Regions from separate parts of the Paenibacillus sp. FSL R5-0473 genome, predicted to be linked through region 4. Evidence: riboswitches for the same ligand, from Rfam matches in the RefSeq annotation. Region 4 holds a riboswitch; each other region holds the start of a gene.
What was found. A riboswitch is a leader RNA that binds a small molecule or an ion and turns the genes downstream of it on or off. The one in region 4 is predicted to bind thiamine pyrophosphate.
Positions count from the first base shown of each region.

Region 1: it holds a riboswitch for thiamine pyrophosphate, as region 4 does, so the genes downstream of both, tenA (thiaminase II) here and MKY28_RS08565 (thiamine phosphate synthase) in region 4, are expected to answer to the same signal.
Region 2: it holds a riboswitch for thiamine pyrophosphate, as region 4 does, so the genes downstream of both, thiC (phosphomethylpyrimidine synthase ThiC) here and MKY28_RS08565 (thiamine phosphate synthase) in region 4, are expected to answer to the same signal.
Region 3: it holds a riboswitch for thiamine pyrophosphate, as region 4 does, so the genes downstream of both, MKY28_RS23735 (ABC transporter substrate-binding protein) here and MKY28_RS08565 (thiamine phosphate synthase) in region 4, are expected to answer to the same signal.

Region 1 is NZ_JBBORL010000001.1:2,303,037-2,307,871, reverse strand. It holds gene MKY28_RS10120 (endo-1,4-beta-xylanase) at 1-1,785, shown strand, start outside; TPP riboswitch at 1,992-2,089, shown strand; gene tenA (thiaminase II) at 2,203-2,865, shown strand; gene MKY28_RS10110 (spore coat protein) at 3,076-3,372, opposite strand; gene MKY28_RS10105 (hypothetical protein) at 3,384-3,584, opposite strand; gene MKY28_RS10100 (zinc-dependent alcohol dehydrogenase) at 3,616-4,752, opposite strand; gene MKY28_RS10095 (spore coat protein) at 4,749-4,835, opposite strand, start outside.
Region 2 is NZ_JBBORL010000001.1:5,163,162-5,167,996, forward strand. It holds gene MKY28_RS22590 (hypothetical protein) at 1-481, shown strand, start outside; gene thiC (phosphomethylpyrimidine synthase ThiC) at 863-2,647, opposite strand; TPP riboswitch at 3,065-3,178, opposite strand; gene MKY28_RS22600 (IclR family transcriptional regulator) at 3,328-4,071, opposite strand; gene MKY28_RS22605 (alpha/beta hydrolase) at 4,431-4,835, shown strand, end outside.
Region 3 is NZ_JBBORL010000001.1:5,420,063-5,424,897, forward strand. It holds gene MKY28_RS23725 (VOC family protein) at 1-373, shown strand, start outside; gene MKY28_RS23730 (NAD-dependent epimerase/dehydratase family protein) at 390-1,145, shown strand; TPP riboswitch at 1,290-1,402, shown strand; gene MKY28_RS23735 (ABC transporter substrate-binding protein) at 1,709-2,749, shown strand; gene MKY28_RS23740 (thiamine-binding protein) at 2,974-3,264, shown strand; gene MKY28_RS23745 (ABC transporter permease) at 3,264-4,022, shown strand; gene MKY28_RS23750 (ABC transporter ATP-binding protein) at 4,061-4,835, shown strand, end outside.
Region 4 is NZ_JBBORL010000001.1:1,950,023-1,954,857, forward strand. It holds gene MKY28_RS08555 (hypothetical protein) at 1-576, shown strand, start outside; gene MKY28_RS08560 (ABC-F family ATP-binding cassette domain-containing protein) at 715-2,265, shown strand; TPP riboswitch at 2,341-2,450, shown strand; gene MKY28_RS08565 (thiamine phosphate synthase) at 2,677-3,339, shown strand; gene thiO (glycine oxidase ThiO) at 3,357-4,529, shown strand; gene thiS (sulfur carrier protein ThiS) at 4,526-4,729, shown strand; gene MKY28_RS08580 (thiazole synthase) at 4,732-4,835, shown strand, end outside.

The DNA of each region.
Region 1 (4,835 bases), 350 kb from region 4:
CAGGGTAACCCTGCGAGTCGAGAATTACTACTTGCCCGGATTCAGGATTACGTTGAAACCGTCATGACCCGATACAAAGGTAAGATCTATGCCTGGGATGTGGTAAACGAGGCGATTGCGGATAGCAATGGTGATGCCAACGGTTTACGTAAAAGTCCCTTTTATGAACTAATTGGTCCGGATTATATTGAGAAAACCTATGAATTCGCTCGTGCAGCCGATCCGAATGCCAAATTATATTACAACGAATACTTCACGGAAATCTCTGAGAAAAGAGAGCATATGTATCAGTTGGTCAAACGACTGAAAGAGAAAGGGCTCATCGATGGTGTGGGTTTGCAATCCCACTATAACCTGGAATCCCCGCCCATCAAGGAAATTGAAAAAACGATCAGCATGTTCGCCGAACTTGGATTGGATATTCAGATCACGGAACTGGATGTGGATAGCGGAATTCCATTTGGTGAAGAGATGTCCGATGAAGTTGCAGTAAAGCAGGCGTATCGATATAAGGAACTGTTGGATTTGTACAAAAAACACAAAGACCACATTTCTTCAGTTACCTTATGGGGACTCCAAGATGAGAAGTCTTACAACAACCAGGCTATGCTGTTTGATTCAGCCCTGAAGGCCAAAAAGGCATACTGGGGACTCGTGGATGAATCCAGTTTGCCTGTGTTGACGCAGAGAGCCGTCTCACTTTCGGGTAAACCGGATATCAAAAAACAGACACAAGATCCGCTCTGGAACAAAGCGGTGTCTACTCCACTGAAGGGTGACTCTTCGGGATCAGCCAGTTTCCGCACTTTATGGGATCATAGTAACCTGTATATCCTCGTGGATGTACAGGATGCAAAGGCAGATGTGAATGACAGAGTAGATATCTTTGTTGATCTCAATAATGGCAAGACCACTTCATATGAAGCAGATGACCGACACGTAATCATTAAGCGGTCGGGCAAAGCTGAGGGTGTGGAGCAGCGTTCATATCGTGTACGCGAGACAAAAGCCGGATATCAGGTTGAATTGTCCATTCCGTGGGGTGGTATCCAAGTCGGATCAGAATATGAAGCCGGATTGGATATCCGTGTGACTGATGGCGGTTCAAGTGGGACACAACCTTATAATCCACTGTACTGGAATGATCGAACACAATCTCAGGAACAGGATACAAGCAAATACGGCGTGATTCAACTCGCCCCTATGCCCAAATCTGCACAAGCTGTGCAAGGGATTGTTCAGATTGATGGGAAGAAAGACACATCATGGAATAAGGCTGCACCATTTGAAGTAAAACGGTTGAACCAGAGCGAAGGTGCAGAGGCAGTGGCTCGCGCAATGTGGTCAGGTGAGTATCTATACCTGCTGATCGACGTCACTGATCCAAACATCATTACAGATAGTATCAACCCATGGGATCAGGATTCGGTTGAGATTTTCCTGGACGAGAATCACCAGCGCACACCGTATTTTCAATATGATGATGCCCAGTTCAGAATCAGTGCAGACAATGTGGGAACCTTTGCAGGGGGTGCCTCACCTGGACGCCTTGTAAGTGCTGTGAAGAAAACAAATAAAGGATATCTCGTAGAAGCCAGAATTCATTTACAATCATTGACGCCCAAAGCAGGAAATGTTCTCGGTTTCGAGCTCCAAATTAACGACAACCAGGGCGGAGGTAAGCAGAGCGTAGCCAAGTGGAATGATACGACCAATGAGAGCTGGAGAAATACTTCCCAGTACGGAATACTCACTTTTGTCGGAAAGAACAAACTCGGGCATTAAACCATCGGCAGTAGTTGCAAGAATAGAAACCATCATAACAGTGGCTGAAACTCAACCATTGTTGTGATGGTTTTCATCGTTTACATACGTCACCAAAGGTGATGAGGGGCGATACAATCTTCCTTGACTATATTTAACAGCCCTTGATATACTAAATGGATGTTATTTTATCTTTTATGGGAATAGGAAAGTAATCAACTACATACAACCGTTTGCGAGGGAGCCTTAACCGGCTGAGAGGGTGTTAAACCGACCTTACCTGATTTGGATAATGCCAACGTAGGGATGCAACGATGAAACACTGTACTTGGGTAGCTCATGCGAACCCCCTTGTTTTAGTGTATTTGTCTGCGAAACATCCATAGGATGTTTCGTTTTTTTGTTTTTAAATACGTACATTATGAATTGGAGGAACACATGTTGACTATTTCAGAGAGACTATATCAGGCAGCACAGCCTGTGTGGAAGGAATGTCTTGAGCATCCCTTTGTTAAAGGAATCGGAGATGGTTCCTTAACGGTTGAACAATTTCGTTATTATTTGCTGCAAGACTACTTGTACCTGTTCGATTATGCCCGCGTATTTGCACTAGGTATTGTCAAGTCGCACGACCCCAAATTGATGCAGTTTTTTAGTGAAAACGTAGATAACATCCTGAATGGTGAAATGAAAATTCATCGTTCTTATATGGAGCGATTAGGAATTACAGAGGATCATGTTTTCCAGGTAAAACCTGCCCTGAAAAATGCAGCCTATACTAACTATATGCTCTCTGTTTCCCATGCGGGTGGCATAGCAGAAGTACTTGTATCCATTCTGGCCTGCTCATGGAGCTATGCAGAGATTGGTCAAGTCCTTGCCCAAAAGCCAGGTGCAGCTGAGCATCCTTTTTACGGAGAGTGGATCACAGGATATGCTTCCTCTGAATACAACAGCAACAATCAATCCCTAGTGACGTTAACTGATAAGCTATTAGAAGGCTGTAGCGAGGGAACGTACCAACGGATGGAGGATATTTTCGTGATGTGCAGTCGCTTTGAGCTTGATTTTTGGGAAATGTCATGGAAGCTGGAGCCTTAAGTTCACTGTAGTCAATTAAAGTAGAGAGCAGCGGCCATAAACAGTCTCAGGATAGAAATAAGTAGAATACGTAAAGGAACGCTTGCAATAAGCGTGTTTCGTGACGATGCCAAAAAAAGGGCGGATAGTATCCGCCTTTTTTCATTGTTGAAATTCTTGACACAGGGACATTTTGTTCTCTGAAGTCTCTGGCTAAAATCAAAAAGGGTGTCAGGACGGAATGTTCATAGCAGTCTGAATGTTTTTCAGATCGAGCTGAATTTGCTCTGCAATATGGTAAGGGTGGTATAAACCATGCTGCACCATGTAATTTGATATCTTTTCATGAGAATCTATGGCTTCATCGAGCTGTTTCATCAAAATTTGTTTGATTTCGGGGGTGGCACATTCGGTCACAGCCATGGCGTAGTTTCTGACACCGCTCTTGGCGTTCATCAAAAAATCCATTGCGATCACGTCATCGGTCAGCGTATTAAGACCAGTCATGTGTTCTAATATTGGGTTCATTTTTTTATCTCCTATACAGTCGCTTTAGACAGCACTCCACCGAGCTCCTGAAGCTGCTGTTGTGATAAGATCGCATCTTGTTGCAAAATTTGCTTGAGCTCCGGGTCGGTTACCAGAGCTTGCATGGTCTTGGATTTAGTCATACAAACCGTCTTGAACGCAGCTATTTCATGTACCTCGAGAATCTCATGCAAAGCGTATGTGGAATCCATTCAGATTGTCCTCCCATGTATCTATTCATATTTAAGGCTTTAAGATGACTTTAATGCAATCGTCCGTTTTTGTATCGAACACTTCATAGCCCCGTTTGGCCTCGCTGAGCGGAATGACGTGCGTAACAATGTCGCCAGGGTCCACTTTGCCAGACGTAACCAACTCGTACATGTATGGCATGTAGTGAATGACCGGAGCTTGTCCGGAACGGATATTCACGTTTCGCTGCATGATATCACCGAGCGGGAATCCGTTATAACGTCCGCCGTATACCCCAGTGACTTGAATGGTGCCACCTTTGCGAACAGCCTGAGATGCAATGATAAATGCGCTCATGGTGCCGCCTTGCAGTTTCATACCGCTGGCTAGAAATTCAAGATCGCTCATCTTGCCGTCCATTCCTACCGCATCAATGACAACATCGGCGCCGCCTTTGGTCATTTCCTTGAGAGTGTTCCCAATATTCTTATCCTGTTCGAAGTTTACTATTTCCACATTGTTTGTTCGCTTCGCATGCTTTAAGCGGTAATCGACATAGTCGACGGCTATGACCCGCTTAGCTCCTTTCAGCCAGCAGAACTTCTGGGCTAGGAGTCCGACCGGGCCGCAGCCGAGCACAATGACCGTATCTCCATTTTTAACGCCGGCGTTATCTACGCTCCAGAATGCCGTCGTCATGGCATCGGCGATCAAGCTTAGCTTTTCGTCCGGTTGTTCGCAGTTTTCAGGGATCTTAAAGTGGGTAAAATTAGCAAATGGGACCCGTAAATACTCCGCTTGCCCGCCGGGATATCCGCCGGTCGTTCCGGAGTAGCCGAAATATGCGCCCATATCCCCGTGTTCGTTGGAATTGTCACATTGGCTTTCCAGCTGATTTTTGCAAAAAAAGCATTCTCCGCATGCGATGTTAAACGGGATGATTACGCGGTCGCCTTTTTTTACCTTGGTCACGCCAGGGCCCACTTCTTCTACGATCCCCATCGGCTCATGTCCGATGACATAGTTTTCCTGAAGGTTAGGGATCATCCCGTGAATAAGATGAAGGTCAGAACCGCAAATCGCGGTACTGGTGATCTTTACGATCATATCGTCCGGTTTCACAATCTTCGCATCCGGCACCTCTTTGACCACGACATTTTTAACCCCTTGATACGTTACCGCCTTCATGCTTTATGTCCTCCAATATGTTCATCTGGGGTCCGATCAAACATCCCTTTACGTGACGTATCACCCGGGAACAGATTCATCTG
Region 2 (4,835 bases), 3.2 Mb from region 4:
GGTCACCTGCACCCTGTTTGCGACAGTACTGGAGCAGGAAGCGTCACAGGTCCCTGTGCCTGTGATCGGCATAGATGATCCGTTATTGCAGGAGATGCGGCGAGTACCAGGAGATTACATAATAGCATTCACCAACCCGGCAACCGTTGAAGGAACGATGGCACGGTTGAATCAGGCATTACAGCAAGAGGATGAGAATGAGCAACTACACGTTGCCAAGACATCTCAGACGGAAGCGGTGTGCATCCCTGGGACATTTGAGTTGATTATGCGTGGAGATCAGCAAGGGTATCTCGAAGCGGTACGTGAAGGCTTACAGCAGATTGCTGAGCAGTATCCGGGTAAAACGGTAGTGGCATCCCAGCTGTCTATGGCTCCCGCTGCTGCACAGGTTACAATAGATCGCGGTATTCCAATCCATAGCCCGCTGGCATTGCTTGCGGCGTATTTGGAGAAGAATTTGGGACTGACTCGAGAGTAGATGCTGATTTGGAGTGAAGTAACAAGTTCTATCTGAAACTATGCAACTATGAACTCACTTACTTAGTAACACCACAAATTAACGAGGTGAACTAATATGCGATTCCTCTATATTGTTTTACTGTTTATAGTAGGTTTTTCCTGTTCCGCATTTCTATACGGAGGAGCACCAAAACTCAGTGATGCTCTTTTATTCGTTATCGCAGGAATTCTGTATAAGATATGGACCACACTTAATCACAAAGCTAATTCTGATAAAGGCTGAGTAAGGTTAAGAATACATACATGACATAAAACTAAAAAAAGCCGTTCTTCTCTGCAATGACAGAGAGAAACGGCTTTATCTCTATTTCAGACTGCCCAGCTTGCGCTGTACCGGCGCCTAGGAGCGTGTCCGATATTCCTCGGCCTTTTCCTGCATCCCGGCAGCTACAGCCTCATTCTCGGACAATCCTTTATCAGCGGCAAAGGCACGAATGTCCTGCGTAATGCGCATGCTACAGAACTTTGGTCCGCACATGGAGCAGAAATGAGCTTCCTTGGCCCCTTCTGCTGGCAGCGTCTCGTCATGGTAGGATAATGCCCGTTCCGGGTCCAGTGACAGGTTGAACTGGTCCCGCCAGCGGAACTCAAAGCGTGCCTTGGACAATGCGTCATCGCGGCGTTGAGCACGCGGATGGCCTTTCGCCAGATCGGCGGCATGAGCTGCGATCTTGTAGGCGATGACCCCTTCCCGCACATCATCCTTGTTGGGCAGGCCCAAATGTTCTTTTGGCGTAACATAACAGAGCATGGACGTGCCGAACCAGCCAATCATGGCTGCCCCAATGGCGGACGTGATGTGATCATATCCTGGCGCAATGTCGGTCGTTAGCGGCCCAAGTGTGTAGAACGGTGCTTCTTTACAGATTTCCATCTGCAAGTCCACATTCTCCTTGATTTTATGCATCGGCACGTGACCCGGGCCTTCGATCATCACCTGCACATCATGCTTCCATGCGATCTGCGTCAGTTCCCCAAGCGTAGCCAGTTCCGCCATCTGAGCTTCGTCATTCGCATCGTAGATACTGCCTGGACGAAGTCCATCTCCCAGCGAAAACGCCACATCATACCTTTTCATAATCTCGCAGATTTCTTCAAAATGGGTGTACAAAAAATTCTCCTGATGATGCGCAAGGCACCATGCTGCCATAATGGACCCACCTCGAGACACAATGCCTGTCATCCGCTTGGCGGTCATGGGGATATAACGCAACAGTACACCTGCATGAATCGTAAAGTAGTCCACGCCCTGCTCTGCCTGCTCAATGAGTGTGTCACGGTACAACTCCCAGGTCAGCGCTTCCGCTTCGCCATTCACCTTCTCCAGCGCCTGATACAGCGGTACCGTACCAATCGGCACAGGTGAATTACGGATGATCCATTCCCGGGTGGTATGAATGTTTTTGCCTGTGGACAGATCCATCACCGTATCCGATCCCCATCGTACCGCCCAAGTCATCTTCTCGACCTCTTCCTCGATGGAGGAAGATACGGCAGAGTTACCTATGTTGGCATTGATCTTCACGTGAAAATGACGACCGATCAACATCGGCTCACTCTCCGGGTGATTGATGTTGGATGGCAGAATGGCCCGTCCACTCGCCAGCTCCTGCCGCACAAATTCCGGCTCCACGCCTTCACGAATGGCGGCGAATTCCATCTCAGCCGTAATGACTCCCTGCCTCGCATAATGCATCTGAGTCACGCAGCGTCCTGGCTGTGCTCGCAGCGGTTTGCCACGCAATCCGGGGTACTCTTCAGCGCCAGCTCTCTTCCCTCCGGGCTTCAGTCCGTTATCCTCCGGTTTAACTGTACGGCCTTGGTAAGCTTCGACATCGCCACGCTCTGTGATCCAACGTGTGCGCAGAGCTGGCAGACCTGCACGGATATCGGCGTGAAATGCGGGATCGGTCATCGGGCCGCTCGTATCGTAGACACGCAGCGGTTCGTTATGCTCCACCCCTTGGGGAGTATTCGTGTCATGAAGGGCTATCTCACGTTCCGGTACAGCAATGTCCGGCCGTGAGCCCTGAATGTAGACTTTGCGGCTGCCCGGAAAGGGCTGAACCCGTCCGGCCGCCCCTGTTTCTTTTTCCACCTGCTGATCGTTATGTTCCTGTTCCATCCCTTGTTGTCTCGTTTGATTTCCTGTACTCATGTTCGCTTGTCTCCTCCTCAGTGTTCGTCGCTTGTTTGGTTGGTTTCATCATTAGGTCGCTTACGTACCTGTCCAAATCATGCGCAATGCAGAGAAGAAAGAGCGATCCTACACCAGACCAGGGGAGACACTTTTCATGTACAGTTAACAACAGACGGAGGCTGCCACAAATCATGAATCTATGGTGACTCCTCTCCTTATCCAAGCCCACTTTCGCAGGTTATTGAAAAAGAAGCCCATAAAATCCGCGCTATATCGCCCGTTCCCTGTATATAAAAAAGCCGGTCCCCGAAGGAACCGACTTTTATGTCCATCACCAATAATGCACCTTTACGCAGCTCCTTAACGGAGCCCTACAAGGGTCACATCATGTGGTGGTTGTGGTCATATCGCCGATTACTTCCCTACGCTGGTATGATCCAGATCAGGTGCAAAGGGTCCGGAATCTCTTGCGATTCCGTCTCAGTCCGGACAATTCGGACTCCCCCAGTAACGTTAATAAGTTGCGGCTTACATAAGCCGCCGTTCATATTCAATGAAGCTGGCCCCGTTGAGCCGTCCATTACAGAGTAGCGCAACCGGAACATAAAAACAACCTTTATATTCCAAATGATCAAACTCTATTGGAGAAAAAACTTACCTCAACATCAGGATAACATGAGCCCCATTTGCGTAGCAGCATCCTTCAACACAGGTGCGTATTCATGCAATGTCTCCTGCGAAAGTCGGCTGACAGGTCCTGAGACCGAGAGCGCAGCTGCAATATTGCCTCTGCGATCCATAATCGGTACAGATACCGCGGCAGCTCCCGGCTCACGTTCCTCGTAACTTGTGGCATATCCGTTATCCCGGATATCTCCCATCTGCGCTAAATACACCGCGGGATCAATAAACACCGGCCATTCCGGCCCGTTCATCAGTTCTTCACGATCCTCGTCCGTGGCAAACGCCATCAGGACTTTGCTGGAAGCCCCCACAGACAGCGGGAGTCTAACACCAACGGGAGCAACTCGGCGGATCGCCTGATCACTTTGCACAGCCTGAATTCGAATCCGTTCACTCCCATCACGCAGGTACAGACTAACGGTTTCCCCCAATCGATCTCTCAGTCGCTCCATCGCAGGCAACAGCAGAATAGCGGGATCATCACTGCGGGACATATGAGCTGACAGCTCCCAGATTCGGATGCCAAGTCGGTACTTCTCTGTTGCTGCATCGCGGATCACGAACCCTCGATCCTCCAGCGTAGCCATCAAACGGTGCACTGTACTTTTGTGCAGGCCAATCTGGCTGGCAATTTCGGTGAGTCCCAGATCACTGCGTGTGGTAAAACATAATAATATATCCAGCGCCCGTTCCACAGCCCGGACGGTTAACTTGCGATCTTCCATGGCATAATGCCCTCCTCATGTTTCATCACATGAAACTTGGTTACATAAATTATATGAGAAACGGTCTCATCTGTAAACCAAAAAGAGCCAAAATCAAAATAGGCCAACGTGTAAATTTTTCCTTTTTATAAGACTTAATCCCCTGTAATTTACACACTAAGGTAATGTTACCCATATATCTTAAGAACTATATAACAATTGCGTAACAAATGCCCTCAATCAATTGACTTTGACTATATTGGAACATACGATAAAGATATATTACATTAAGATATCGCTCTGAAGCAGGCTCTGAAATCGACGCAATTCTCTTTACATGTCGTTGTTATCTTCAACTGAACTTCAAAGGAGGGGCATTCATGTATCAATCATCCCAGAGCGAAGCCCCGCTGCAAACAAAAGTGTCCGATCTGCCCTCTTCCCTATCACCGAGGCTGATTCGGTTCAAACATATTATCGTAGCGTTGCTGCTCTCCGTTGTATTTTTTCTACTGTTTTGTTTTATTGCACTGCATGGTTATATCGCATGGGTATTATCCAATCCAACGGTAGCGCCTGTCTTCTCCAATCCGATGCAAGCCAAGAACATGAAGTATGAAGACATCACGTTCCCGGCAGCGGATGGCAGCCGCACGATGCAGGGATGGTATATACCTGCTGACAATGCTGCAAGCAAAACGATTATTTTCAGTCACGGCTATGGTGCCAATCGTGAAGAAACATGGGTACCCATGTATGACCTGGCACATTATGCCCATCAACTT
Region 3 (4,835 bases), 3.5 Mb from region 4:
GCGCATTGACCACGTCGGCATTGCCGTGCGTGATCTGGAGACCACGCTGCGTTTCTATACGGAGATTGTTGGTCTTGAATTGAAAGACCGGGTAACCCATACTAACGGCGTCATTCAGCTCGCCTTTCTCGGCTTCAATGGAAGTAACGAGACTGAGATTGAGCTAATTCAAGGATACAGCGACAAGCTGCCTTCCGAAGGTACGGTGCACCATTTTGCGATCCACGTGCATGATCTTGATTCTGAGTACCAACGCATCCAATCCACCGAAGCCGAATTTATCGACGGAGAGATTATCACACTGCCTAACGGTTATCGCTATTTCTTCATCTATGGACCTGAAAAGGAATGGATTGAGTTCTTCCAGCGCTAAGAATTGGAGTTGATTTATGAACATTTTAATTACCGGCGCAGCCGGAAAAATTGGACGTGACTTGTCCCAACACTTGTCAGAGGCATTTCACCTGCGACTAACGGATTTAAATATCGACAGACTGCATACGTATCAAGGGACCGGCCATGAGATCATGACACTGGATGTGACAGACCCCGAAGCCTGTCAGCATGCTTGCGAAGGCATGGATGTGGTTGTACATCTGGCGGGAGATCCTTCCCCGAATGCCGGATTTTATGAATCGTTGTTGGACATCAATATCAAAGGTACATTTAATGTATTCCGTGCAGCTAAAGACCAAGGTGTACGAAGAGTCATTCTTGCAAGCAGTGCACAGACGATTGAGGGGTATCCCATTGATGCTCAAGTCTATCCGGACATGCCAACACGCCCACGGAATTTGTACGGGGTTAGCAAATGTTTTGGAGAATCGCTCGCTTCCTATTTTGCGTATACCGAAGGTTTACAAAGTGTAGCAATACGTATAGGTGCATATGATGATTTTCAACCGGACGGACCAGTGCTGGAGGCAAGGGATATGAGCGCATATATTAGTCCGGCTGACTTGTGTGATTTGATGTTCAAAGCAATTACAACTACCGATCTGGAACCCTTCACCATACTGCATGGGATCTCGAATAATCGGTTTAAACGATTGAATCTGGAAACCACTCAGAAACAGGTAGGTTATGACCCAAAATCCGATGCTTTTGCACTCAGTCAGATTGCCTTATATGATTCGCCACGATAATTATTGAAAATAACACATCCAAGCAGGCTGTTATACATATGTATAACGGCCTGTTTGATAACTTATACGTGTCCCTATCCAGTTCATGACTGGACACGTTCCACCCGCTGGCCTATAATTACACCTAGTAATGCCCGTAACTTCATAGTTTCCCAGGGGAGTCGGAATTGGCCGGCTGAGAGTGTATCCCACCAAGATACTAACCCTTAGACCTGATCTGGATCATGCCAGCGTAGGAATCGGAGTATATCGAAATGGCACAGCCCTATGGCTGAACGCCACCTCTCTAACGCCTGCACGCGTCCCGGAATACGGGGCGCTTTTTTTGTTACTATCAGAAAGTATAAGACTGGAAGCATCACCTTCCTGATATTGCAAGAAAAACTGCCGCTAAACGCGGTCTGGCTTCCTTGAATGACATCGATGGACGTTTTACTTGTTCAAAAATAACGTCATCCAGATCTCAACTGGTATAAATCTGTCGATTTATGCAAGATGATTGGATATGAAGCCAAGGAGTACCCCGTGCCAATCGGCCGGACATACCGAAGGAGAGACCACAGATGAAATGGCGTAAAACGATGGGATTGTTGCTCTTATGCGTGCTTATGGTGACTGTAGCCGCATGTGGTGGCAAAGAAGCTGCCCCAGCTGGGCAGAACGGCAACACAAATACGGAAAGCAGCAACGAAGGTGACACTGCCGCCCTGAAAGATATTAAAGTGGTGCTCGACTGGACACCAAATACGAATCATACAGGCCTGTATGCAGCTGTAGATCAAGGTTTTTATAAAGCCGCAGGCTTGAACGTTGAGATTGTACAACCAGGTGCCGGTGGCGCAGATACAATGGTTGCCTCGAATGAAGTGCCTTTTGGCGTAAGTTATCAGGAGAGTGTAACTCAAGCCCGCACACAGGGTGTTCCATTGGTCTCCATCGCAGCAGTTATTCAGCATAATACATCTGGTTTCGCTGCTCCGGCGGATCGGAATATCAAGTCACCGAAAGATTTTGAAGGTAAAACCTATGGCGGTTGGGGTTCCCCAGTCGAAGAAGCCGTGATGCAATCCATTATGGAAGGCGACGGAGCCGATGTATCCAAAGTGAAAAACATTAACATGGGTGATGCCGACTTTTTCACCGCAGTGAAACGGGATATCGATTTCGCATGGATTTTCTACGCCTGGACAGGTATTGAAGCCGAACTGCGCGGAGAACCGATCGACATGTTATATGTGAAGGATTATTCAGATGCACTGGATTACTACACGCCTGTACTAGTAACAAACGAGCAGACGATCCAAAACGACCCTGAGTTGGTGAAAGCATTCCTGAAAGCCACTTCAGAAGGATATCAATACGCAATTGATCATCCCGAAGACGCAGCAAACATTCTGATCAAGGCCGTACCGGACTTGGATAAAGACTTGGTACTGGCAAGCCAGAAGTGGCTTAGTCCAAAATACACGGATGACGCCCCGCGTTGGGGTGAGCAAAAGCAGGAAGTGTGGCAGAACTACACCGACTGGATGTTTAGCAAAAAACTGCTGGATGAACAGATCGATGTGAGCAAGGCATATACGAACGAGTTTTTACCCCAATAAAATTTCTCATATAAAACGAACTTAATATTTACACGATGACGGAGAGGACAGAAATAACGTGAAAAAGCGAAGCGGTCGCCTTTATCACCGGATTTTCCCTTTAGAGAAAGGGAATCAAAAAAATCTGGGGATAACAGCGATTGGAAGGTTATTCTGTCATCGAAGTGGCAAGTGTAACAGTCATTAGTTCATTTTATTTATCACGAAAGGAGCCGTGATCTCTCATGGCAAGCACACTACTTAGTATTCAGGTTATCCCGAAAACGCCAAATGGCGAGAACTCTTATCCTTACGTTGATCGCGCCATTGAAGTTATTCAGCAATCCGGCCTGAAATATCAGGTGAACGCGCTCGACACCACGATGGAGGGGGAACTAGAGGAACTGCTGGAAGTTGTCCGTAAAATGCACGAGGTACTCGTGGAGGCTGGCAGCCCAAGCATCATCTCCCAGATCAAAATCGCCCATAGCCCTACCGGCTTCAGCATGGATACCCTGACGGAGAAGTATCGCTAATGCCTGCCTATTTCAAAAGTGTATGGCCGCCCATTGTGGCGGTTATTCTCTTTATAGCGATATGGCAGGGAGCCGTCTCCCTCTTCCATATTGAGAAATGGATGCTGCCTGCACCGTCCGACATCGCCCGCGAAGCGGCAACCCAGGCCGAACGGCTTGGCATGCACGCTTCCGCAACCATTCAGTTAACGCTGATTGGATTCGCCGCTGGAACAGCGGTTGGATTACTGATTGCGATGGTACTGCATTTGGTCCCTTTTCTCAAGTCAGCCCTGTATCCTTTACTTATTCTTAGTCAAAATATTCCGACCATCGCGCTCGCGCCGCTCCTGTTAATCTGGTTCGGATTCGGGCTACTGCCCAAGCTGATTACGATCATTCTGGTCTGCTTCTTCCCCGTTGCAGTGGCGGCCATGGACGGCTTGACCCGTACTGACGCGGCGATGATGAACTATATGCGCATGGCTGGTGCAAAGCGTCATCAGATCTTCTGGAAGCTGGAGCTCCCCCATGCGCTGCCATCCGTGTTCTCCGGTGTCAAAATCGCCGCTACCTATAGCGTGATGGGTGCCATCATCGCCGAATGGATCGGTGCAGACAAGGGTATTGGTTATTATATGATGTTGCAAAAGTCGGCTTATCGTACGGATCGCCTATTCGTAGCGATCATGATTATTGTCGCGCTCAGCTTGCTGCTCTTCCTGTTCATTGCCCTGCTGGAGAAGCTGCTCGTGCGCTGGCGGCCACAGAAGCGGTAGTAAAGCAAGTAATCTGTATATTAGGAAGTGATGACCATATGAATCGGCAACAGGACGAACAAGTCCATCATGGACGAGGAGCACACGCGATGGAGCCAACGCACGGTGAAAAGTTTAACTCGGCTACGCCTGATCGACCTGCCAACACGACTCCTGCTCCGGTTCCACCTGCACTGGACGTTGTTAATGTTCATGCATCATTCCGTGAACGGCGCAGCAAGCTACCGGTTCTGAACGGCCTGTCCCTGACTGTGGAGCAAGGCGAGTTTGTTGCTATCGTTGGACCTTCTGGCTGTGGCAAAAGTACTCTGTTCCATATCATCGGCGGTCTGCTGAAGCCACAGGAAGGCCAAGTACTTATGAACGGTCAGAATGTAACCGGACAGCGTGGCAAGATCAGTTATATGCCCCAACAGCCTGCTCTTTTCCCGTGGCGCACCATTGAAGATAATGTACTGCTTGCTGGTGAAGTAGCCTCAAGTGCACCCCCTCGGGCCGAAGCACTTGAGGAAGCTCGTAAGTGGTTAAGTAGCGTGGGTCTTGCCGGATTCGAGCAGGCGTATCCTCATATGCTGTCGGGCGGAATGCAGCAGCGTGCTGCATTTCTGCGTGCCCTTCTCAGTCCGCAGGAACTCATGCTGCTGGACGAACCCTTCAGCGCACTGGATGCACTGACACGTAGCGACATGCAGCGCTGGCTACTTGATATCTGGGAACAGAACCGCCGCTCGGTGCTGTTCATCACCCACAATATCGAAGAAGCATTGCTACTTGCAGACCGGGTCTATGTATTATCCAACCGACCTGCAACGG
Region 4 (4,835 bases):
GTGTGGAGCCCCAAGAAACCTTATACATATTCAGATTCTAATGGTAACAGTATTAACTTTACACTGGACGACTACGTATATGCCTATGACGCAAACGCAGGGAAATGGATTGAAGGATTTCAAAAAGAACTCGCTGCTAGCTCTCAGATTCCTTTACTTCAGAATACCAGCGTATTTGAGCAAGTTAGACAAAGCCGGATTGTGACTACTGTGCAGGATGATCTGGCTGATGTGATTAACCGCCATAATGAGTTTGCCAGAAAGAACGGTATTTCCTATACGTTTACGATGCCCCTGATTGCGCAGGAAGATTGGTACAACTCCATTAACGATACAGGGATTATGGCCTTTATCCAAGGTATAGGTGTGGGTGACCAGAAGATCAACAACTACGCAATCGGTGGAGGCAGACTTGTGAAGAAAACGGCCATCGTAGGTGGGGTAGATCCTTTAACGGGTATCAAGTACTATTATCCCTCCACTTGTGGTAATGGTTACCGTGCTGAAGAGGTGTTTACAGACGCAAGACAAGCAGCTGCACAAGGCTATTTCGAATATAAATGCTCTAATCGTTAGGGTAGCCTGTATGACAAAATTATGTAAGAGGTTCCTGAACTGTTTACATTACTTTCAGAAAAGACGGGACCTGTGCTAGAATAGGGTTTCGGAACAATAATAAAAGTAATGTCTAATAGATAGGAGCAACCTCATCTTATGAGTTTATTGTCAGTAGAGAACGTAAGTCACAATTTTGGAGATCGCACGTTATTTAAAAATGTATCGTTTCGTTTACTTGCCGGAGAGCGTGTAGGACTTGTTGGTGCCAATGGTGTGGGTAAATCCACATTAATGAACATCCTTACCGGTAAATTGCTTAAAGATAGTGGAAAAGTGGAATGGACACCTAAGGTCCGTTATGGATATCTGGATCAGCACACGAAGCTTACCCCAGGCAAAACCATTCGTGACGTTCTTAAAGATGCTTTCCTTCCGTTGCTTGAATTAGAAAAAGAAATGATGAATATAACGGACCAGATGGCAGATGCAGATCCAGATAAGCTAGAGCAGTTGCTGGAAGAGATGGGCGATATTCAGGAACAACTGGAACAGGGCGACTTTTATCTGATTGACGTAAAAGTGGAAGAGATGGCCAATGGACTTGGTTTGTCCGCAATTGGTCTTGATCGGGATGTCGCAGCTCTAAGTGGTGGACAACGTACAAAGGTGCTTCTTGCCAAGCTTCTGCTTGAGAAGCCTACAGCCCTTTTGCTGGATGAGCCGACCAACTACCTGGATGTAGAGCACATTGAATGGTTGTCACGTTACCTGAAGGACTACCCTCATGCGTTCCTCTTAATTTCCCATGACACGGAATTCATGAATGAAGTCGTAAATGTCATTTATCATTTGGAATTTGCCAAATTAACGAGATATGCAGCGAACTATAACAAGTTCCTTGAGATGGCTGATATGAATAAAGCCCAGCATATTGATGCATACGAGAAACAGCAAGAGTACATCAAGAAGCAAGAAGATTTCATTCAGCGTAATAAGGCACGTGCTTCAACTTCGGGTCGAGCGAAGAGCCGGGAGAAACAGCTGGACAGAATTGAACGTATTGATCGTCCAGATGAAGCGGCCAAACCAACGTTCAAATTCAAGGATGCCCGTGCGAGTAGCAAAACGGTCTTTGAGGGCATTGATTTTGAAATTGGATATACGTATCCTTTGCTGCCTAAGATGACAATGACAATTGAACGTGGTGAAAAAATTGCCATCGTAGGTTGTAATGGTGTGGGTAAATCAACACTGCTGAAAACCATCCTGGGAAAAATATCTCCACTCAGTGGAAAGACTTTCTTGGGAGATTATCTCGAAACGGCCTATTTTGAGCAGGAAGTTCGTGCTGGGAATATCACGCCGATTGAGGATGTGTGGAATGAGTTTTCACATTTGACCCAAAATGAAGTCCGGGGTCATCTCGCTCGCTGCGGGTTGAAAAATGAGCACATTACCCGTCCGCTTAACATGCTGAGTGGTGGAGAGCAAGCCAAGGTTCGTCTATGCAAACTCTTGATGCGTGAAAGCAACTGGATTCTATTCGATGAGCCGACGAACCATTTGGATGTCACAGCTAAAGCTGAGTTACAGCGTGCCTTGCAAGAATTCAAGGGAACGGTGTTGCTGGTATCTCATGAACCTGATTTCTACGAGGGTTGGGTTACCAAAACATGGAATGTTGAAGAATGGTCTGAGAAAAACTAGACAATTCAAGCAACGCTTAATAGAAATGAACGGTGACAAAAAAATCCTTCTATGGTAACATAGGCTACAACTTCATATGAACACTAGGGGGGCCGCACGATGTGGCTGAGATGGAAGAATGCGATTCCGGACCCTTTGCACCTGATCTGGATCATACCAGCGTAGGGAAGTGGCGAGCGCGTTTCAGTGAATGACGTGAGCAAACGGCAATTCGAAAGAATTCAACCGTCTTGCTTAGTAAATTGAAACATGCAGTTGCGTGTATAACGTTATGGCTATAAGGTCTATAGCTTTATTGCACGAAATGAACTGTATGTATCAGTCAGTCATCTGGTCCTATAATTAATACGCAGCCACTCCCCTACGGGAGTGGCTTTTTTGTGTTTTCATAGCATTCACGCCTGAAAGGAGATGAACAGTACGGTAATTTATCATGAACATGTTCACGAATCATTTGAATTGCATGTTGTATCTACGGGTACAGGGGATCAAGCATCTTTTGTAAAAGCTGCAAAGGACGTTTGGCCATGGGTGGACTATATTCACATACGAGAAAAACAACTCACATGGCAAGACAAGATAGGTTGGGCTGAAAGTCTGCGTCGCATTGGCGTTCCATCTTGTCGCATCGTTATCAATGGTTCAGAACTGCCACCACAGAATGACATCTATGGCGGTGTACATTGGGGACAAGAAGCGATACGTAACTATAACCCTACTGTTATAAGCAATGTCCAGCGAATTCGTCTGGGTGTATCTGTTCATTCAATCGATGAGGCAAAAATCGCTGAAGAACGGGGAGCCGATTACCTTTTCTTCGGGCATGTCTACTCAACCAACAGTAAGCCTGATCTTGAACCAAGAGGATTATATGCTCTGGATGAAGTGTGCTCTGGTGTCTCCATTCCTGTCATGGCGATTGGGGGCATCGAACCGGGAAACATTCACGCTATTCGCTCTGCAGGCTCACAGGGAGTCGCTGTGATTTCGAATGTATGGGCGAGCGATTCCCCGGATCGGGCCGCTGAATCATTAAGGCAGGCTATCGTTGCTACAGAAAGTTTGAGCCGCTGAATCAAGGAGATGAGAGGATGAAAAAGATCATTACTGATAGACCGGATAAGATTTATGCAGAAACGATTATTGTAGGCGGAGGCGTTGTTGGATGTGCCATTGCGTATGAGCTTGCTTCCCGTGGACAGGATGTGCTGTTACTGGAGCGTTCGGCGATTGCAGGAGGGACTTCTTGCGCAGCGGCTGGGATGCTGGCAGCAGACAGTGAGGATTTTGCTCATCCTTTGATGGCTAAGCTTGCCAGGCAGAGCAGGCAGTTACTTATCGAGCAACAGGTGCTAATGGCTACACTCAGTGAGGTAGAGACTGGTCTGCAACGCCATGGATTCCTAACTCCTTTTCGTTCATACAGTGAATTAAGTAGCTATAAGAACAATCGGAAGTCTGCGTTGTCTGCTTCTGCTGATGAGGTGTGGTGGGATCGTTCCGTTGTGCAACAGGAGGCACCATGGCTTAACAGAGATACGTATGGAGCCTACTACAGACCTTACGAGAGTGAGATTCTTCCAGTCCATCTAACAAAGGCATATGCTGAATCCGCTCAAGTATTGGGAGCACAGGTTATGGAGGACATACAGGATATACGTGTGCAAGCAAACGAACACGGCGTGCAGGGGATCAACACATCGATCGGCGAGATGAGATGCAAACATGTCATTATAGCGGCTGGATTACAGAGTGAAGAGTTGATGAGACATGTGAATCTGAGCTTGCCTGTGTGGTCGGTAAAAGGTGAAATAGCCGCCGTTCAGTTCGCAGATGAACATGCAGGGTACAGACCTGACAGAACGGTGTATGCAGAGGATATCTATATTGTTCCCAAAGCCAATGGCGAAGTTTGGCTCGGGGCAACCAGTCTGCCAGGCAGAACGGATCTGAACGTTTCTGTACAGGGTGTTCAGAAGCTGATCACAGCGGCTACCCACTGGGTGCCTGGGATGAAAGAAGCGCAATTTATACGAGCGTGGGCAGGCGTGAGACCGGCAACTCCCGATGGACTGCCTTATATAGGTGCATGCAAGAGTATACCCGGGCTGTTCGCCGCCTTTGGGCATTACCGCAACGGTATCTTACTTAGTGCGATAACAGGCAGGCTTATCGCTGAGTTGCTCGCTGGCAAAAGCTCAGAAGAACTCGGAATTGAGGCGCTGACCCCTGAGCGATTGAACAGAAAGGGAGTGGTGCAGTGAATATCATCGTTAATGGTCAACGGATGGAGATTGAAGACAGATTGAATCGTGTGGATAAATTGCTCCAATCTTTTGACCTGCATGTCAAGACTGTAGTTGTAGAGCTGAATAAGCATATTTTAACCCGCGAGTATCATGAAACGACGGAATTAAGAGAAGGCGATCGAATTGAGATTGTACATTTTGTAGGAGGCGGTTGATGATGTTGAACATTGGTAAATATACGTTTGAGTCCAGATTGTTGCTTGGAACAGGTAAGTTTTCGGATCTGGAAGTGCAAAGTCAGGCTGTGGAAGCATCTGAAAC